2 regions of the Streptomyces sp. GbtcB6 genome follow, and region 2 is predicted to be linked to the other one. Evidence: predicted binding sites of a transcription regulator. Region 2 holds the regulator's gene; the other holds the start of a gene.
The links. Region 2 encodes HrcA, which represses chaperone genes, less so after heat shock. Its sites were predicted from a motif close to TTNGCACTCNGNNNNNCNGAGTGCNAA; they were not measured.

Region 1 (9,808 bases), on a different contig from region 2:
TACGACACCGAGGAGCTCCGCAAGCAGATCGAAGCGGGTCCCGCGAACATCTGGCGCTACGCGCCGCTGCTGCCCGTCCCCGCGGACGTGGCGACCAAGCCGAACATCAACCCCGGCTGGACCAAGCTCGTCAAGGCCGACAACCTGGCTCGTGAGCTCGGGGTGACCGGCGGCCTGTACGTGAAGGACGACTCCGGCAACCCGACGCACTCCTTCAAGGACCGCGTCGTCGCCCAGGCCGTCGAGGCCGCCCGCGCCTTCGGCTACACCACTCTCTCCTGCTCCTCCACCGGCAACCTGGCCGGCGCGGTCGGTGCCGCCGCCGCCCGGGCCGGCTTCCGCTCCTGCGTGTTCATTCCGCACGACCTGGAGCAGGGCAAGGTCGTCATGGCCGCGATCTACGGCGGCGAGCTCGTCGGCATCGAGGGCAACTACGACGACGTGAACCGTTTCTGCTCCGAGCTGATCGGCGACTCGGCCGGCGAGGGCTGGGGCTTCGTCAACGTCAACCTGCGGCCGTACTACGCGGAGGGCTCCAAGACCCTGGCGTACGAGATCTGCGAGCAGCTCGGCTGGCAGATCCCGGACCAGCTGGTCATCCCGATCGCCTCCGGCTCGCAGCTCACGAAGATCGACAAGGGTCTGCAGGAGCTGATCAAGCTCGGGCTCGTCGAGGACAAGCCGTACAAGATCTTCGGTGCCCAGGCCGAGGGGTGCTCGCCGGTGTCGGTGGCCTACAAGGAGGGCCACGACGTGGTCCGCCCGCAGAAGCCGAACACCATCGCCAAGTCCCTCGCCATCGGCAACCCGGCCGACGGCCCGTACGTCCTCGACATCGCGCGGCGCACCGGCGGCGCGGTGGAGGACGTCACCGACGAGCAGGTCGTCGACGCGATCAAGCTGCTCGCGCGGACCGAGGGAATCTTCGCGGAAACCGCCGGCGGGGTGACGGTTGGAGTCACCAAGAAGCTCATTGAGAATGGGTTGATCGATCCGGCGAAGTCGGTTGTTGTACTCAACACCGGTGATGGACTGAAGACGCTGGACGCGGTCGCGGGTACCGGGCTCACCGCGACCATTCGCCCGAATCTGGAGTCTTTCCGTGAGGCCGGGCTCGCCTGAGTCCCCCGAGAAATAGGGCCTTGCCCAGACCGGAGGTAAAAACGTGAGCGTCACCGTTCGCATCCCCACCATCCTGCGCGCCTACACCGGCGGTAAGGCCGAAGTCGCCGCCGAAGGCACCACCCTCGGCGAGGTCATCTCCGACCTGGAGAAGAACCACACCGGGATCGCCGCGCGCGTTCTCGACGACCAGGGCAAGCTGCGCCGGTTCGTCAATGTGTACGTAAATGACGACGACGTGCGGTTCGAGCAGGGTCTGGAGACCGCCACCCCGGACGGGGCCGGTGTCTCCATCATCCCGGCCGTCGCCGGCGGCTGACCCGCTGACCTGCTTGACAGGCTGATCGAATGACCGAACATTACCTTCGGTAACGCCGATCACCGACTGTTCATCTGATTGCCCCCTCCGTGAGAGAAGCGGAGGGGGCAATTCTGTGTGGTTGAGCGCGGTACAGTTGGGGAACGCGGTCCCGATCTCCAGGTCGGGGGCCCCGTATTCGATACCGCTAGCCCGACAAGAAGTAGCCAAAGTGTGCGGGTTATATGCGGCTTTTGTGGCCTTCCTGGAGCCCGACTTGCCCTGAATTCGGCCGAATTCTCGCTACATTCCGGACCCCGCCCGTCCAGAATTCTCGTCCGATTGACCTGTTGCAGACGGCAGTTGGACAGATACATTCAGCCGCGGTCGACGCGTTCCGGCGCACGCCCCCAACCAATGGGGGGTGAGGTCTGACCCGGATCCGCGAAGTGTGGATCTGTGCAAGGGCCAGTAATAGGGGAGTTAGGCATGGCTCAGGGCACCGTCAAGTGGTTCAACGCGGAGAAGGGGTACGGCTTCATCGCGGTCGACGGTGGTGCGGATGTTTTCGTCCACTACAGCGCGATTCAGATGGACGGCTACCGCACCCTGGAAGAGGGTCAGCGGGTCGATTTCGAGATCTCGCAGGGCCAGAAGGGGCCGCAGGCGGACATGGTCCGGCTGGCGACCAGCTGAAGCACGCGCCGACTGCAGCGACGTTCTTCTGTTCTTCTGCTGAAGGGCTCGCACCCACTGGGTGCGAGCCCTTCAGCGTGCCCGGGGTCCGGCCCCGGCGGGCCCGCGGATCCGGCCCCGGCGCGCCCGGAGGTCCCGCCGGACTGCGAGAGGCGCTTGCACTCGACCATGCCGAGTGCTAATCATTGGCGTTAGCACTCTGAAGGTGAGAGTGACAAAGAAGGACCGGGTCGGTGAGGCCCGCAGGCCGGGTGGGGCAAGGAACCCACGGGCCGGTGAGCCGTCCGTCGCGGGCGCGGGCGCGGTCCGAAGACTCACCCCCAGTCCTGGAGGGACCACTTCACATGGCCAAGATCATCGCGTTCGACGAGGAGGCGCGGCGCGGCCTTGAGCGCGGTATGAACCAGCTCGCCGACGCCGTCAAGGTCACCCTCGGCCCCAAGGGCCGCAACGTCGTCCTTGAGAAGAAGTGGGGCGCCCCCACGATCACCAACGATGGTGTGTCCATCGCCAAGGAGATCGAGCTGGAGGACCCGTACGAGAAGATCGGCGCCGAGCTGGTCAAGGAAGTCGCCAAGAAGACGGACGACGTCGCCGGTGACGGTACGACCACCGCGACCGTGCTCGCCCAGGCCCTGGTCAAGGAAGGCCTGCGCAACGTCGCCGCCGGCGCCAACCCGATGGCCCTGAAGCGCGGTATCGAGAAGGCCGTCGAGGCCGTCTCCGGTGCCCTGCTGGAGCAGGCGAAGGACGTCGAGACCAAGGAGCAGATCGCCTCCACGGCCTCCATCTCCGCCGCCGACACCCAGATCGGCGAGCTCATCGCCGAGGCCATGGACAAGGTCGGCAAGGAAGGCGTCATCACCGTCGAGGAGTCCCAGACCTTCGGTCTGGAGCTGGAGCTCACCGAGGGTATGCGCTTCGACAAGGGCTACATCTCGGCGTACTTCGCCACCGACATGGAGCGTATGGAGGCGTCCCTCGACGACCCGTACATCCTGATCGCCAACTCGAAGATCGGCTCCGTCAAGGACCTGCTCCCGCTCCTGGAGAAGGTCATGCAGTCGGGCAAGCCGCTGCTGATCATCGCCGAGGACGTCGAGGGCGAGGCCCTGTCGACCCTGGTCGTCAACAAGATCCGCGGCACCTTCAAGTCCGTCGCGGTCAAGGCCCCGGGCTTCGGCGACCGCCGCAAGGCGATGCTGAACGACATCGCCATCCTCACCGGCGGCGAGGTCATCTCCGAGGAGGTCGGTCTCAAGCTCGAGAACACGACCCTCGACCTGCTGGGCAAGGCCCGCAAGGTGGTCATCACCAAGGACGAGACCACCATCGTCGACGGGGCCGGCTCGTCCGACCAGGTCGCCGGCCGGGTCAACCAGATCCGCGCCGAGATCGAGCAGTCCGACTCGGACTACGACCGCGAGAAGCTCCAGGAGCGCCTGGCCAAGCTCGCCGGTGGCGTCGCCGTCATCAAGGCCGGTGCCGCGACCGAGGTCGAGCTCAAGGAGCGCAAGCACCGCATCGAGGACGCCGTTCGCAACGCGAAGGCGGCCGTCGAGGAGGGCATCGTCGCCGGTGGTGGCGTGGCCCTGCTCCAGGCCTCCCAGGTCTTCGAGAAGCTGGAGCTGGAGGGTGACGAGGCGACCGGCGCACAGGCCGTGAAGCTCGCGCTCGAGGCCCCGCTGAAGCAGATCGCCGTCAACGCCGGCCTCGAGGGCGGCGTCGTGGTGGAGAAGGTCCGCAACCTCACCCCGGGTCACGGCCTCAACGCCGCGACCGGCGAGTACGTCGACCTGATCGCCGAGGGCATCATCGACCCGGCGAAGGTGACCCGTTCCGCGCTGCAGAACGCCGCCTCCATCGCCGCGCTGTTCCTCACCACCGAGGCCGTCATCGCCGACAAGCCGGAGAAGGCCGCCGCGGCCGCTCCGGGCGGCATGCCGGGCGGTGACATGGACTTCTGAGCCTGAGGCTCGGATGTTCTGACGCAGTACCGAGGGCGGCACTCCCTGTTCCAGGGGGGCCGCCCTTCGGCGTGTCACGCGCTTCGTCCACGACGCCGGGCCTCGGGAAGAGGCCGCCAGAACGCGCGGGACATCACCTTCTGCTCGTGCTTGGTCTGCTCTGTCGTCAGCATGTCCCGGAAACGCCGGCCGTGTGTCCTGAGTGCCTGTTCTGCGAGCCGCTTGGCGTGGACGTCGAGCCCTGCCGACTGGAAGGCGCTGACGAGTCCCGACAGATCGGCGATGGAACGTGTCTGGACCATATGCTCGAGAATCTTCCCGAATACGCTGTTGGCTCGCATGACCAGGAGCTTTTCAGCGGCCAGCCGCTTCGCCAGCAGGACGACGTCCACAATCGGGCAGTCGGTGCAGTACGTTCGGATGACCGCGTCGAGGTGCCCGGTCAGTGAGGCCGACTCGATGGCCAGCAGCAGCGGAGCCAGCGTGGACGGTGTCATCCCCCTGGCGTGCTGGCACAGCTCGTACTGGTCGCCGTAGCGCGACTTCTTGCGGACCAGCGTAGCCAGGAACTGCCCGGCCTGACCGGCGAGTTCGTCGTGCACGGCGCATCGGAACACGGTTTCGGCCTGTTCGGGCAGCCCATAGGCGTCCATGCGGATGAGCAACTGTGCCGCGTCGTCCGGCGAGAGGGATCTGACCGCGGCCTGCAGCGCGGCCTCCGAACCCGGTGCCATGCCGTCGAGGGCCCTGGCCAGCTCCCGGACCTGTGGGTCCGGCCTGTCGGCGATGGTCTGCAGCAGGAGTTTCGTCGATAACTGATGGCGTCCTGTCATGTACAGCTCGCTGATCAGGACGGCGATCTCGTCGCTCCACCGCGAAGTCGCGGCACGGGACAGAACCGACCAGACCCTGTCGTCCCGCAGGGCGAGCACGAGCGGGATCAGATGCCCGACACTGCGGTTCTGCGTGGCGTCGAAGACGGTCTCGGCGTCCTGGGTGAGGCCGTGCCGGCTCAGCGAGTGGATGAACTCGGCCACGTCAGCCGCGGACTGCTGAGCCGCTGCCGCCAGCTGGACGGCGTCCGCGAACTCGGCCAGGCAGGCTTCGCGCAGTGCGATGCTCAGCGTGACCAGGTCAGCCACCCCGCGTTGTGCTCCGGCGGCGGACAGGGCGGTGACGACCGCGCTGTCGAGCTCCCCCGGCACCAGCATCGCCGCTGTCGACACCACGTCGGCGACAGGGCGGACGACGGCCACGGCCGCGAGCAGTCCCTCGGCGTACACGGCGAGATCGGCGAGGTGCAGTGCGTGCGCGAACGCGGCGATGTCGGCGGGTTCGTGGAACTTCACCGACGCCTGCACAAGGACCAGTACGTACTCTTCCAGCCCTTCGCGGATCAGCTCCCTGGCGAGAGCACCGGTGTCGTCCACGGAGCGCACCACCACCATGGTCGGCAAGGCGGCGCGGGCATGCGCGTCGAAGCCCGCCTGCTGCAGACCGGACAGCAGACCGGCCACCTCCTCGACCGTGCGCGACTGGCTGGCCGACCGCACCAACTCGCTCGCGATGGCCCGCCGGGTGCGCTGTTCCAGGTCTCCCACCGTCCGCACCAGCTCTGGTACCGAGGACCGGCGGTCCGCCTCCTCCAGCATGGCCACGATCGACGGCCTCTCGTCGTTCCCGGCCTGCTGCGCGCCCAGTTCCTGGAGAGTGTCGAGCCGGCTCTCCAGCCGATGACAGCGGTCCTCTGCGGCGATCAGTTCGGCGCGCGTGACCGCCAGGGCCTCCTGCAGGTAGATCACCTGCTCCTGGAGGTCGCCGCACTCCTCCTCCAACCGCGCGTACTCGCCGCGCCACAGCGCGACCTCGGCCTGGTGGGCGAGGAGTTGCTCTTCTATCTGCGCCTCCAGGTTGCGGCACCAGCCGCGCACCCGGGCGAGCCGTCCCTCACGGTCCATCAGTATCTCGGCCAGGGCCCGTTCCCTGGTGGTGATGCGCCGGACCTCGTGGTCGGCCTCCGCCAGCCGGTCCGTGAGCTCCTGCGTCTCACTGCTGTGCCGGTTGGACTTCAACGCCGTTCGGTGCAGTTCGCGCAGCCCGGCCTCGGCCTCCGAGGTGAGCGGCTTCTGCGCCTCCTGCACATCTGTCACCAGACCCGCTACGAAATCCCAGGGGGGAACCCGGCCGCTGAGGTAACGCGTCACGGTGCTCGCGTCCAGATGCCTGCGCGCGGCATAGCGCCGCACACTGATCCCCAAGGTGAGGAAGATCTGCCGCAAGTCCTCCGCGAGTGCTCGCTTCTCGGGTGACAGGTCGTCCTTCAGCGGGGCCAGCCGAACGGGCTGGACCGGGTCGGCCGCGGCTTCCTCGCTGCGGGCGGGTGCTTGAGCGTCACGCATTTGGTCAGTATCGCTGCGTACCAACTTGCCTCGGGGCAAAAAGGTGTTGCCGTTCTCATCGGCAACACCCGGCAACGCTGCCGATGAGAACGGCAACACCTGCAGCGCCGTTTGACGCCTGAGCGCGGTCCGGTGTCGGCCACGATCTGATCCTGGGCGCAGGCCCTGAACCTGAGCGGGAGGAAGTGCGATGACTGTTTCCGGGTCCGAGGGGGCCAAGCGGCCGCGTGTGACGCGAAGGGTGTGGTGGCGACGGCTTGCGCGGCAGGCGGCGCTGGGTGCCGCGGGTGCCGCCGGCTCGGGACTCGTCAGCCTCGCGCTGTGGTGGTTGCGTGGGCACTGGCAGGCCTGACCCGCCGTGCGTGGAATGGCAGGGGCCGTGCACCCGCACATGGAGGGTGCGGAACACGGGTGGCCGTCGGCCCGTGTCCGGGGTCACACCACACCCGGGCGGGACCGGGAATGCGTACGACCGGGCAGTCGTTGTGCACAGACGTGCACTCGATGCGCGTGCACATACCGACTGGTATACGACCCGCCCGGTATACGACCTACTCACGAGGAGCCCCCCACGTGACCGTCACCACGCCTCCCGCCTCCCGCGCGGCCGAGATCCTCTCCCGTCCCATCGCCCTGAACGGGCTCACGGTCCCCAACCGGATCGTGATGGCGCCGATGACCCGCCAGTTCAGCCCCGGCGGCGTCCCCGGCGAGGACGTGGTCTCGTACTACTCCCGCCGGGCCGCCGCAGGTGTCGGTCTGATCGTCACCGAGGGGACGTACGTCGGGCACGACTCGGCCGGGCAGAGCAGCCGTATCCCGCGGTTCCACGGCGAGGAGCAGCTGGCGGGCTGGGCGAAGGTCGCCGAAGGGGTGCACGCGGCCGGCGGCACGATCGTCCCGCAGCTGTGGCACATCGGCATGGTCCGCAAGCAGGGCCAGCCGCCGTTCGCGGACGCCCCGGCCGTCGGCCCCTCCGGCATCCGCCTGGACGGCACCGAGGGCGAGGGCAGGGCGATGACCCGGCAGGACCTGGACGACGTCATCCGCGCGTTCGCCGAGGCCGCGGCCGCCGCCGAGCGCATCGGCTTCGACGGCGTCGAACTGCACGGCGCCCACGGCTACCTGCTCGACCAGTTCCTGTGGGCGGGCACCAACCGCCGCACCGACGCGTACGGCGGCGACCCGGTCGCCCGTACGAAGTTCGCCGCGGAGATCGTGGCCGCCGTACGCGCGGCGGTGTCCCCGGAGTTCCCGGTCATCTTCCGCTACTCGCAGTGGAAGTCCGACAACTACGACGCCCGCCTCGCCGAGACCCCGGAGGAGCTGGAGGCGATCCTCACCCCGCTGGCCGCCGCCGGCGTCGACGTCTTCCACGCCTCCACCCGCCGCTACTGGCTCCCCGAGTTCGAGGACTCCGACCTGAACCTGGCCGGCTGGACCAAGAAGCTCACCGGCAGGCCCACCATCACCGTCGGCTCGGTCGGCCTCGACGGCGACTTCATCAAGGGCTTCATGGGCGAGGGCTCCCCGCTCAAGGGCATCGACGACCTCCTCGACAGCCTGGAGCGCGACGAGTACGACCTGGTCGCCGTCGGCCGCGCCCTGCTCCAGGACCCGCAGTGGGCGGCGAAGGTCCTCGCCGGCCGCACGGACGAGCTCACGGCGTACGACGCGGCGGCCCTGAAGAGCCTGAGCTGACCCCGCCCGTTCGCCCTCGGGTCAGCCGGCGATCCGGCCGAAGAACCCGAGGGCGAACGCGTAGGGCACCACGAGCAGCAGCGCCGGGCGCAGGGCACGCCGGCGCTGCTCGCCTTCGCGCACCCAGGTGTCGTACGCATAGACGAAGGCACCCGCGACACATCCGCCGATGTACGCCGTCGTCAGGAACCCGAATACCCTGCCCCACTCCCCGACCACGGTGACCGCGGCCAGCGCATGGCCCGCGACCGCCGCACCCGCCCCGACCCAGGTCGTCGGGTCGTCCTGCACCCGCCAAGGGGCAGCCCCCTTGCGCCCCCGGCCGGTGAGCCTGGTGAAGAGCGCGTACCCGATGGCGGGCAGGCCCGCGAGTGCCAGCAGGGTGGCCCACAGGGCGCCGGTGTCCGCGGAGACGGTCACAGCCATCCCCCGATGCTCATGATCACGGCGGCCATCAGCTGCACCAGCAGGGACAGGACGCCGAAGATCAGGGCGCCGTATGGCGCGGCGTCCGCTTCCACGCCGGTGTACCTCCCGAGGCCCCAGCCTCCCACCGCGGCCAGGAGAGGTATGAGGGCCAGCACGACCTGACCCGCCGCGAACAGCGGGACCACGTCGAGCGCCATCAGCACCCCGACCCCGGCCCAGGCGCCCCGCGCCCCGCGCGTCTCCGGCCGGCCGAAACGCATCGCGCCGTAGATCACCGAGTGCACGACGGCGACGAGGGTGCACACGATGGCCGCGCGCGAGGCCTGGTCGCCCAGGGTCGCGAGGAAGTCCCCCCGTACCAGCCCCTCCAGGAGGCGTCCCGACGCGGTGAAGGCCGACAACCCGAGGGTGATCAGGAGCGAGACGCGCAGCTGCTTGAGCAGGCCGGTCATCGCCGTCCGCCTGGCGTGCGGGTTGCGTGGGTCGCGTACTTCATCACGGCTCGGCTCTCAGGTCGGCGGCTGACTGGGGCATGGGACGTCAGGAACCTGTGAGGGCGTCTCCCGGGAACGGTCACGAGATGCCCAAGGAGCGAGCCGCGGGTCTTCCTGACTCTTGACCTGGCTGGAAACCGCTGCTCCGGATGGGTGCATTCTATGCACGGGCCATGGGTCGCCTGTCGGGCAAACCGGTGCTGAGCTGCCAGAACGTCCCAAGTGGGGTGATGGGACCGGCGGTTTCGCGCACGAACTTCGTTATTGGCTTGTGACGGCTGCCGAAGTCACCGGTAGCGTCCTGACCATGCGGATACTCCATCTCTCGGACACCCACCTGGACCGCACCGACGCCCCCAACAGGCGGGGTGTCAACGCCACCGCGTCGCTGCGGCTGATGCTCGACGAACTCCGCCATCTCCAAGGCCTCGACGCGGTCGTCGTCACCGGCGACCTCGCCGACGACGGCTCGGCGGAGGCGTACACGGCTCTGCGCACCCTGATCGGTGCCTACGCCGAGGCCCGGAACATCCCCGTTCTCTGCACCACCGGCAACCACGACGAGCGCGAGGCCTTCGCCAAGGTGCTGGGCAGCGGGCATCTGGACGCCGACGGCACCGATCGCGCCGAGCTGGTGTTCGGTTCGGAGGAGCGGGCCGCCGTGAGCACGGTCGGCGGCTGGCGCTTCGTCACCCTGGACTC
Region 2 (9,808 bases):
GAGGCGGGCTTCGACTGGTACGAGGTGTCCAACTGGGCCACCTCCGAGGCCGGCCGCTGCCTGCACAACGAGCTGTACTGGCGGGGCGCCGACTGGTGGGGCGCGGGGCCCGGGGCGCACTCGCACGTGGGGGGCGTGCGGTGGTGGAACGTGAAGCACCCGGGGGCGTACGCGGCGGCGCTGGCGTCCGGGCGGTCGCCGGGGGCCGGGCGTGAGGTCCTGACGGACGAGGACCGGCGGGTGGAGCGGATCCTGCTGGAGCTGCGGCTGCGGGAGGGGGTGCCGTTGGATCTGCTGAGGGAGGAGGGGCTGGCGGCTTCGCGGCGGGCACGGGGGGAGGGCCTGCTGGCGGCCGGTCCGTACGAGGAGGGGCGGGCCGTGCTGACGCTGCGGGGGCGGTTGCTGGCGGACGCGGTGGTCAGGGATCTGGTGGACTGACCGCCCCGGGTCAGGCCCCGCCGCTGCCCGTGACGAAATCGATCAGCTCCTCCACCCGGCCCAGCAGCTCCGGCTCCAGGTCCTTGTAGGAGCCCACGCGCGCGAGGATCGCCTGCCATACCGCGCCCGTGTTGTCCGTGGGCCAGCCGAGGGCCCGGCACACGCCCGTCTTCCAGTCCTGGCCGTGCGGGACGCGGGGCCAGGAGCCGATGCCCAGGGACGACGGTTTCACCGCCTCCCAGATGTCGATGTACGGGTGGCCGACGACCAGGGCGTGGTCGCTGGTGACCGACTGGGCGATGCGCCACTCCTTGGTGCCGGGGAGCAGGTGGTCGACGAGGACGCCGAGGCGGGCGTCGGGGCCGGGGGTGAATTCGGCCACGATGGCGGGGAGGTCGTCGACGCCCTCCAGGTACTCCACCACCACGCCCTCGATGCGCAGGTCGTCGCCCCAGACCTTCTCGACCAGCTCCGCGTCGTGGCGGCCCTCCACGTAGATGCGGCCCGCGCGGGCGACACGCGCGCGTGCGCCGGGGACGGCGACCGAGCCGGAGGCGGTGCGGGCGGGTCGTACGGGGGCGGCCGACGTGGGGCGTACGAGGGTGACCACCCGGCCCTCCAGGAGGAAGCCGCGCGGCTCCAGCGGGAAGACGCGGTGTTTGCCGAAGCGGTCCTCCAGGGTGACCGTGCCCGCCTCGCAGCGGATCACCGCGCCGCAGAAACCGGTGCCGGGCTCCTCCACCACCAGACCGGGTTCGGCGGCCACCTCGGGCACCGGCTTCGGCTTCTTCCACGGCGGGGTCAGGTCGGCGGAGTACTGGCGCATTCGGATGACGATAGGAGAAGCCCGGCCACGGTCACCGCGACACGCCGAAACGGGCCGCCAGGGCGTCGCGCTGCGCCCGTACGAACGCCGCGTCCACCACCGCTCCGTGACCGGGTACGTACAGGGCGCGGTCGCCGCCCAGCGACAGCAGGCGGTCCAGGGCCGCGGGCCAGCGGGACGGTACGGCGTCGGGGCCGGCCTGGGGATCGCCGGACTCCTCCACCAGGTCGCCGCAGAACACCACCTCCGGGTCGCCGGGAACCAGGACGGCGAGGTCGTGGGCGGTGTGGCCGGGCCCCACGTTGGCCAGCAGGGCCTGGCGGCCGTCGCCGAGGTCGAGGGTCCACTCGCCGGAGACCAGGTGGCGGGGGCGGGGCAGGGCGTCGGCCGCCTCCTCGGCCTCGGGGGCGGGGAGGCCGTTGCGGACCGCGTCCAGGCGGAGCGCCTCGCGGTCGTACGCGAAGACGCCCTCGGTACCCACCGCCGCGTACAGGTTCGCGCCCGCGAAGGCGGCCGCCCCGAAGACGTGGTCGAAATGCGGATGGGTGAGCGCGAGATGGGTCACACGGCGGTCGGCCAGCGCCTGCGCCTCCATGCGCAACCGTGCGCCCTCCGCCAGACTCGAGCCGGCGTCCACCATCAGGGCCGTGCCCGCGCCCAGAACCAGGCCCGCCGTGCAGTCCCAGCCCGGCAGCCGGCACCGGCCGACCCCTTCGGCCACCCGCTCCCAGCCCAGCTCTTCCCAAGTCACCGTCATGCCGCGACGCTAGCCGTAGAACGCCATGGGTCCTGACCGACCTTGCCCAGTCAGTACCCCACGGCCGTACACTGGGCCGGGGATGCTGGCACTCGCGTTCGCAGAGTGCCAGACGAAAGGCCCGAAGGACCCGAAAGGCCGCGGGGACGACTTTCTGGAGGTGTGGCGCTGGATGCTGAGTGAACGCAGGCTTCAGGTATTGCGCGCCATCGTCCAGGACTACGTCGGCACCGAGGAGCCGGTGGGTTCGAAGGCGCTGACCGAACGGCACAACCTCGGCGTCTCCCCGGCGACCGTGCGCAACGACATGGCCGCCCTGGAGGACGAGGGGTACATCGCCCAGCCGCACACCAGCGCGGGGCGGATTCCCACCGACAAGGGCTACCGGCTGTTCGTCGACAAGCTGGCCGGCGTCAAACCGATGAGCGCGCCCGAGCGGCGGGCCATCCAGAACTTCCTCGACGGCGCCGTCGATCTCGATGATGTGGTCGCGCGGACTGTCCGGCTGCTGGCACAGCTGACGCGGCAGGTGGCGGTCGTGCAGTACCCGTCGCTGACGCGGTCGACCGTGCGGCATGTGGAACTGCTCTCGCTCGCGCCGGCCCGGCTGATGCTGGTGCTGATCACCGACACCGGGCGGGTCGAGCAGCGGATGGTCGACTGCCCGGCACCCTTCGGGGAAACGTCTCTGGCGGACCTGCGGGCGCGGCTGAACAGCCGGGTCGCGGGGCGCCGGTTCTCGGACGTGCCCCGGCTGGTGGAGGATCTGCCGGAAGCCTTCGAGGCCGAGGACCGCGGCGCGGTCTCGGCGGTGCTCTCCACCCTGCTGGAGACACTCGTCGAGGAGAACGAGGAGCGGCTGATGATCGGCGGTACCGCCAATCTCACCCGCTTCGGACATGACTTTCCCCTCATGATCCGGCCCGTCCTGGAGGCATTGGAGGAGCACGTCGTGCTGCTCAAGCTCCTTGGCGAGGCCGGGGATTCGGGCATGACCGTACGCATCGGTCACGAGAACGCCTACGAGGGACTCAACTCCACGTCCGTGGTGTCGGTCGGCTACGGTTCGGGCGGCGAGGCACTCGCCAAGCTCGGCGTGGTCGGACCGACCCGCATGGATTACCCGGGAACGATGGGAGCGGTACGAGCGGTGGCACGGTACGTCGGACAGATCCTGGCGGAGTCGTAAGTGGCCACGGACTACTACGCCGTTCTCGGCGTGCGCCGCGACGCGTCGCAGGAAGAGATCAAGAAGGCCTTCCGTCGGCTCGCACGCGAGCTGCACCCGGACGTCAACCCGGATCCGAAGACCCAGGAGCGGTTCAAGGAGATCAACGCCGCCTACGAGGTGCTCTCCGACCCGCAGAAGAAGCAGGTCTACGACCTCGGCGGGGACCCTCTGTCGCAGAGCGGCGGCGCGGGTGCGGGCGGCTTCGGGGCCGGCGGGTTCGGGAACTTCTCGGACATCATGGACGCGTTCTTCGGTACGGCGTCCCAGCGCGGGCCGAGGTCGCGTACGCGGCGCGGCCAGGACGCGATGATCCGGATCGAGGTCGAGCTGGACGAGGCGGCCTTCGGTACGACCAAGGACATCCAGGTCGACACGGCGATCGTCTGCAACACCTGTAACGGTGAGGGCGCGGCGCCGGGCACCTCCGCCCAGACGTGTGACATGTGCCGGGGCCGTGGTGAGGTCTCGCAGGTGACGCGGTCCTTCCTCGGCCAGGTCATGACCTCGCGTCCGTGCCCGCAGTGCCAGGGCTTCGGGACCGTCGTGCCGACGCCGTGCCCCGAGTGCGCCGGTGACGGGCGGGTGCGGTCGCGGCGGACGCTGACCGTGAAGATCCCGGCCGGTGTCGACAACGGCACGCGGATCCAGCTCGCCGGTGAGGGTGAGGTCGGGCCGGGTGGCGGTCCTGCCGGTGACCTGTACGTCGAGATCCACGAGCTGCCGCATTCGACGTTCCAGCGGCGCGGGGACGATCTGCACTGCACGGTGACGATTCCGATGACGGCGGCGTCGCTCGGTACGAAGGTGCCGCTGGAGACGCTGGACGGGCTGGAGGAGGTCGACATCCGGCCGGGTACGCAGTCCGGGCAGTCGATTCCGCTGCACGGGCGGGGTGTCACGCATCTGCGCGGTGGCGGGCGCGGCGATCTCATCGTCCACGTCGAGGTGACGACGCCGACCAAGCTCGATCCTGAGCAGGAGCGGTTGCTGAGGGAGCTGGCGAAGCTGCGCGGGGAGGAGCGGCCGACGGGGCAGTTCCAGCCGGGTCAGCAAGGGCTGTTCAGCCGGCTGAAGGACGCGTTCAACGGGCGTTGACGGGGCACCGTGAAGGGGCTCCGCCCCTTCGACCCCACCAGGGGGCTCCGCCCCCTGGACCCCCGGGACCTATGCCCACCCACCACCCGGCTCGGTCAATGAAGAGGCGAGGCCACCGACTCGGTCGATGAAGAGGCGAGGCCCTCCGACTCGGTCGATGAAGAGGCGAGGCCACCGCCCGACTCGGCTGATGAAGAGGCGAGGCCACCCCATGACTCGGTCGGCCGAGGGGCGAGGTCGCCCCGGGCTCGGTCGGCCGAGGGGCGAGGTCGTCGCGGGCTCGGTCGGCTGTGAGGTGAGGCCCCCCGGCTCGGTCGGACAGCAGGTCAAGGTGGCTGTGGGGCGGGGAAATTTCTGGCATGTGCCAAAGAGGCGGCCCGATTCGGTCTTGTTCGGAGGACGTGACAACATGCCGTCATGTCCTCCGCACTGACCGATCTCTTGCCCTTTCCGATCGTGCAGGCCCCCATGGCAGGCGGGGTCTCCGTGCCGCAGCTCGCCGCCGCCGTGTCCGAGGCGGGCGGGCTGGGATTCCTTGCCGCCGGGTACAAGACCGCCGACGGGATGTACCAGGAGATCAAGCAACTGCGGGGGCTGACCGGTCGCCCCTTCGGCGTGAATCTTTTCATGCCGCAGCCGGAGTACGCCGAGTCCGGGGCCGTGGAGGTGTACGCGCATCAGCTGGCCGGTGAGGCCGCCTGGTACGAGACCGAGCTCGGCGACCCGGACAGCGGCCGGGACGACGGGTACGAGGCCAAGCTGGCCGTGCTGCTCGACAACCCGGTGGCCGTGGCCTCCTTCCACTTCGGTGTGCCGACCCGGGAGGTACTGGACTCCCTGCGGCGCGCCGGGACGTTCACGCTGGTCACCGCCACCACCGCCGAGGAGGCCCTCGCCGTCGAGCGGGCCGGGGCGGACGCGGTGATCGCACAGGGCGTGGAGGCCGGGGGACACCAGGGCACCCACCGGGACGTCCCGGAGAACGACGGGTCCGGGATCGGGCTGCTGTCGCTGGTCACCCAGGTGCGGGAGACCGTGGGGATCCCGGTCGTCGCCGCGGGCGGCATCATGCGCGGCAGCCAGATCGCGGCCGTACTGGCGGCGGGGGCGAGCGCCGCGCAGCTGGGTACGGCCTTCCTGGCCACCCCGGAGTCCGGCGCCGCCGACCCGCACAAGCAGGCGCTCACCGACCCGCTGTTCACACGGACCGCGCTGACCCGGGCGTTCTCCGGGCGGCCCGCCCGCGGCCTGGTCAACCGGTTCATGCGCGAGCACGGTCCGTACGCGCCCGCCGCCTACCCGGAGGTCCACCACCTCACCTCCCCGCTGCGCAAGGCCGCCGCCAGGGCCGGAGACGCGCAGGGCATGGCCCTGTGGGCCGGGCAGGGGCACCGGATGGCCCGCGAGCTGCCCGCCGGGCAGCTGGTGGAGACCCTCGCGGAGGAACTCGCCGCCGCGTCGACAGCGTTGTCGACCAAGGGAGAGGGGGAGCGGGCATGACCGCTCCGGTGTTCGTGCTCGACCCGCTCGTGGTGCCCGACTTCTCCGGCGGCGAGGTCGTCCTGGACGGGCCCGAGGGGCGGCACGCCGTCTCCGTGAAGCGGCTTCAGCCCGGCGAGGACGTCATCCTCACCGACGGGCGCGGCCGCTGGATGGAGGGCGTCGTGCGGGCGGCCGAGGGCAAGGACCGGCTGGTGGTGATGGACCTGGAGAGCGTCCAGGAGGAGCCCCTGCCGCAGCCCCGGATCACCGTGGTGCAGGCACTTCCCAAGGGGGACCGGGGCGAGGTCGCCGTGGAGACCATGACCGAGGTCGGCGTCGACGCGATCGTGCCCTGGCAGGCCGCCCGCTGCATCACCCAGTGGAAGGGCGAGCGGGGTCTCAAGTCGCTGGCGAAGTGGCGGGGCACCGCCCGTGAGGCCGGCAAGCAGTCCCGCCGGGTGCGGTTCCCGGAGGTCGCGGACGCGATGACGACCAGGCAGGTTGCGGCACTTCTGGCCAAGGCCGACCTCGCCGCCGTCCTCCACTCCGACTTCGAGCACGGCAGCGAGCCCCTCGCCGGGGTACCGCTGCCCGCCGAGGGCGAGATCGTGCTGGTCGTCGGGCCCGAAGGCGGCGTCGCCCGGGACGAGGTGGCGCTGTTCGAGGAGGCGGGTGCGAAGGCGTACACCCTGGGGCCCACCGTGATGCGCACGTCGACCGCCGGAACGGCGGCCGCGGCCCTGCTGCTGGGCCGCACCGGCCGGTGGTCCTGAACCAACCGCACCGCACCCTGGGGGACACGCCGTGGAACTCGCCCAAGTACGGCTCCTGGTCAGCGACTTCGCCGCCTGCTACCGGTTCTACGCCGAGGTGCTCGGGCTGAAGCCGCAGTCGGGGGCGAGCGAGGGGCCGTACGAGAAGTTCAGCCCGCACGCCGGGTCGGCGGGGATCGCCCTGCAGGACCGGGCGATGATGGCCGCGATACTGGGCGAGCTGGGGGACACGGCGACCGGGCACCGTTCGCTGGTGGTGCTGCGCGTCGACGACCTCGACGGCTACTGCGAGCAGATCGTCGCGCGGGGGGCGGTCCTCGTGCACGGGCCGGCGCCGATGACGGAACGCATGCGGGTCGCCCACCTCAAGGACCCGGAGGGGAACCTGGTGGAGCTGCAGGAGTGGCTGCTGCTGCGCACCTGAGAAACCCCCTGGGGAAGCGGGCACCGGCACGGGGGACCCCTCCGAACACGTGAGTGGCCGTATGCCCCCTACCGCCACCGGCGGCACGGTGGCAGGCTGCCCTCCATGGGGGCATTGAGGCGGATTTGGCGCCGGCCGCGCGGGACCAGGGTGGCGGCCGTGACAGGGCTCGCGGTGATCGCCGTGGGTGGTGTGGTGGCCTGCCAGCCGAGCGATCTGAACACGGCGACGGTCGCCTACACCACCGACCAGACCGCCACCGCCGAGCTGAAACGCCAGCACGTCGACGTCAGTTGGCTCACCTGCACCGGCAACTACGGCTCGTCGGCGAAGAGCACGGGGAGCACGGGGAGCACGAAGAGCGCCAAGACGCCGTCGGCCACCTCGACCACCGTCGTCTCCGTCGACTGCCAGGGCCGGACCAAGGACGGCCGGAGCATCACCGTCACCGGCCGGGTCACCAAGGCCGTCAGCGGGGCCTGTGTGCGCGGGAACCTCGTGGCCGAGGTCGGCGGCAAGGAGTGGTTCCGGGTGAACGGGCTGGGCGACTGCGATGCGACACCCGGGCCGACGTACAGCACCTACCGGCCGCCCACGTACGGGCAGCAGCCCGGCCCCACCGTGACCGTCACGAAGACCGTCTGGTGCCAGGGCGACCCCAAGTGCTGGCCGGTGCAGGGCAAGTGATCGAAATCGGCCACCGGGAACACGCCCCGATGCATAGGCTGAGCGAGTGACTCAGGGTGCAGCGAACGGACCGCGGTCCTACCTCCGATTTCCGCACGTCCACGGCGATCTGGTCGCCTTCACCGCCGAGGACGACGTGTGGCTCGCGCCCCTGGACGGCGGCCGGGCCTGGCGGGTCAGCGCCGACAACGTCCCCGTGACGCTGCCGCGCATCTCGCCCGACGGGACCACGGTCGCCTGGACCTCCACCCGCGACGGCGCCCCCGAGATCCACCTCGCCCCCGTCGACGGCGGTTCCTCGACCCGCCTGACCCACTGGGGGAGCGCCCGCACCCAGGTACGCGGCTGGACCGCCGACGGCCGGGTCCTCGCGGTCACCACCCACGGCCAGGCCAGCCTCCGGCGAAGCTGGGCCCACACCGTCCCGCTCGACGGCGGCCCGTCCACCGTCCTGCCCTACGGCCCGGTCGGCCATGTCGCCTTCGGGCCGCACACCGTGCTGCTGTCCGCGCCGATGGGGCGGGAGGCGGCCTGGTGGAAGCGGTACCGGGGCGGTACGGCGGGCAAGCTGTGGACAGACCGGGACGGCCACGACGGGGAGGGCGCCGGCGAGTTCGTACGGCTGCACGCGGAGCTGGACGGGAACCTGGAGTACCCGGTGTGGGCCGGGGAGCGGATCGCGTTCCTGTCCGACCACGAGGGCACCGGGGCGCTCTACTCCTCCCTCGCCGACGGCTCCGACCTGCGCCGGCACACGCCACTCGACGGCTTCTACGCCCGGCACGCGGCCGGCGACGGCACCCGGGTCGTCTACGCCTCGGCCGGTGAACTCTGGCTCCTCGACGACCTGGAGGGCGCCGAACCGCGCCGCCTGGACATCCGGCTCGGCGGCCCCCGCGTGGACCGGCAGCCGTACCCGGTCAACGCGGCCCGCTGGTTCAGCCACGCCTCGCCCGACCACACCGCGCGCGGCAGCGCCGTCCTGGTGCGCGGCGGCGTGCACTGGGTGACCCACCGCTCGGGCCCGGCGCGGGCGCTCGTCGCACAGCCCGGGGTGCGGGCCCGGCTGCCCGTCACCTTCCGCGCGGACGCGGAGGAGTGGGTGGTGTGGGTGACGGACGCCGAGGGCGACGACGCCCTGGAGTTCGCCCCCGCGACCGGGCTCGCGCCCGGCTCCACCGCGCGCCGGATCGCCGCCGGACAGCTCGGCCGGGTCCTGGACCTCGCCGTCGCCCCCGACGGCGGCCGGGTCGCCGTCGCCGCCCACGACGGACGGCTGCTCCTCGTCGAGCGGGAGACGGGCGAGGTCCGCGAGGTCGACCGCAGCGAGGACGGCGACGTCTCCGGACTGGCCTTCTCCCCCGACTCCGGCTGGCTCGCCTGGTCCCACCCCGGCGCCGGCGGGCTCTGCCAGCTCCGCATCGCCCACACCACCGACCTCACCGTCACCGAGGCGACCCCGCTGCGGTTCCGGGACTACGACCCCGCCTTCACCCGCGACGGCAAACATCTCGCCTTCCTCTCCACCCGCTCCTTCGACCCGGTCTACGACGAGCACGTCTTCGACCTGGCCTTCGTGGTCGGCGACCGCCCGCACCTGATCACCCTCGCCGCCACCACCCCCTCGCCGTTCGGCCCGCAGCGGCACGGCCGTCCCTTCGAGACCCCCGACAAGGACGAGACCCCGGACGCCGAGGGCACCCCCGCCACCCGCATCGACCTGGAGGGCCTCGCCGACCGGATCGTGCCCTTCCCCGTCGAGGCCGGCCGCTACTCCACGCTCCGCACCGCCAAGGACGGCGTGCTCTGGCTGCGCCACCCGGTGCGCGGCGTGCTCGGCGCCTCCCGCGCCCACCCCGAGGACCCGGCGCCCAAGACCGAGCTGGAGCGCTACGACCTCGCCCAGCAGCGCATCGAGTACCTCTCCTCGGACGCCGACCACTTCGAGGTCAGCGGCGACGGCAAACGCGTCCTGCTGTGGGCCGACAACAAGCTCAAGGTCGTACCCAGCGACCGCCGCGCCTCGGGCGACGACGACAGCGACACCAACATCACCGTCGACCTGGCCCGGGTCCGGCAGACCGTCGACCCGGCC

Region 1: a site for HrcA is predicted at 2,272-2,298, ahead of groL (chaperonin GroEL). Genes of this name have one in related genera too.

Annotation. Positions count from the first base shown of each region.
Region 1 covers NZ_JAGXJL010000005.1:197,073-206,880, forward strand. Annotated here, with positions in the region: gene thrC (threonine synthase) at 1-1,122, shown strand, start outside; gene KVT45_RS11290 (MoaD/ThiS family protein) at 1,166-1,441, shown strand; gene KVT45_RS11295 (cold-shock protein) at 1,910-2,116, shown strand; gene groL (chaperonin GroEL) at 2,461-4,083, shown strand; gene KVT45_RS11305 (ATP/GTP-binding protein) at 4,158-6,482, opposite strand; gene KVT45_RS11310 (NADH:flavin oxidoreductase) at 7,056-8,183, shown strand; gene KVT45_RS11315 (hypothetical protein) at 8,205-8,609, opposite strand; gene KVT45_RS11320 (hypothetical protein) at 8,600-9,064, opposite strand; gene KVT45_RS11325 (metallophosphoesterase) at 9,414-9,808, shown strand, end outside.
Region 2 covers NZ_JAGXJL010000011.1:258,737-268,544, forward strand. Annotated here, with positions in the region: gene hemW (radical SAM family heme chaperone HemW) at 1-438, shown strand, start outside; gene KVT45_RS20955 (DUF3097 domain-containing protein) at 449-1,264, opposite strand; gene KVT45_RS20960 (MBL fold metallo-hydrolase) at 1,296-2,021, opposite strand; gene hrcA (heat-inducible transcriptional repressor HrcA) at 2,194-3,210, shown strand; gene dnaJ (molecular chaperone DnaJ) at 3,211-4,347, shown strand; gene KVT45_RS20975 (nitronate monooxygenase) at 4,765-5,847, shown strand; gene KVT45_RS20980 (16S rRNA (uracil(1498)-N(3))-methyltransferase) at 5,844-6,602, shown strand; gene KVT45_RS20985 (VOC family protein) at 6,634-7,026, shown strand; gene KVT45_RS20990 (hypothetical protein) at 7,132-7,713, shown strand; gene KVT45_RS20995 (S41 family peptidase) at 7,760-9,808, shown strand, end outside.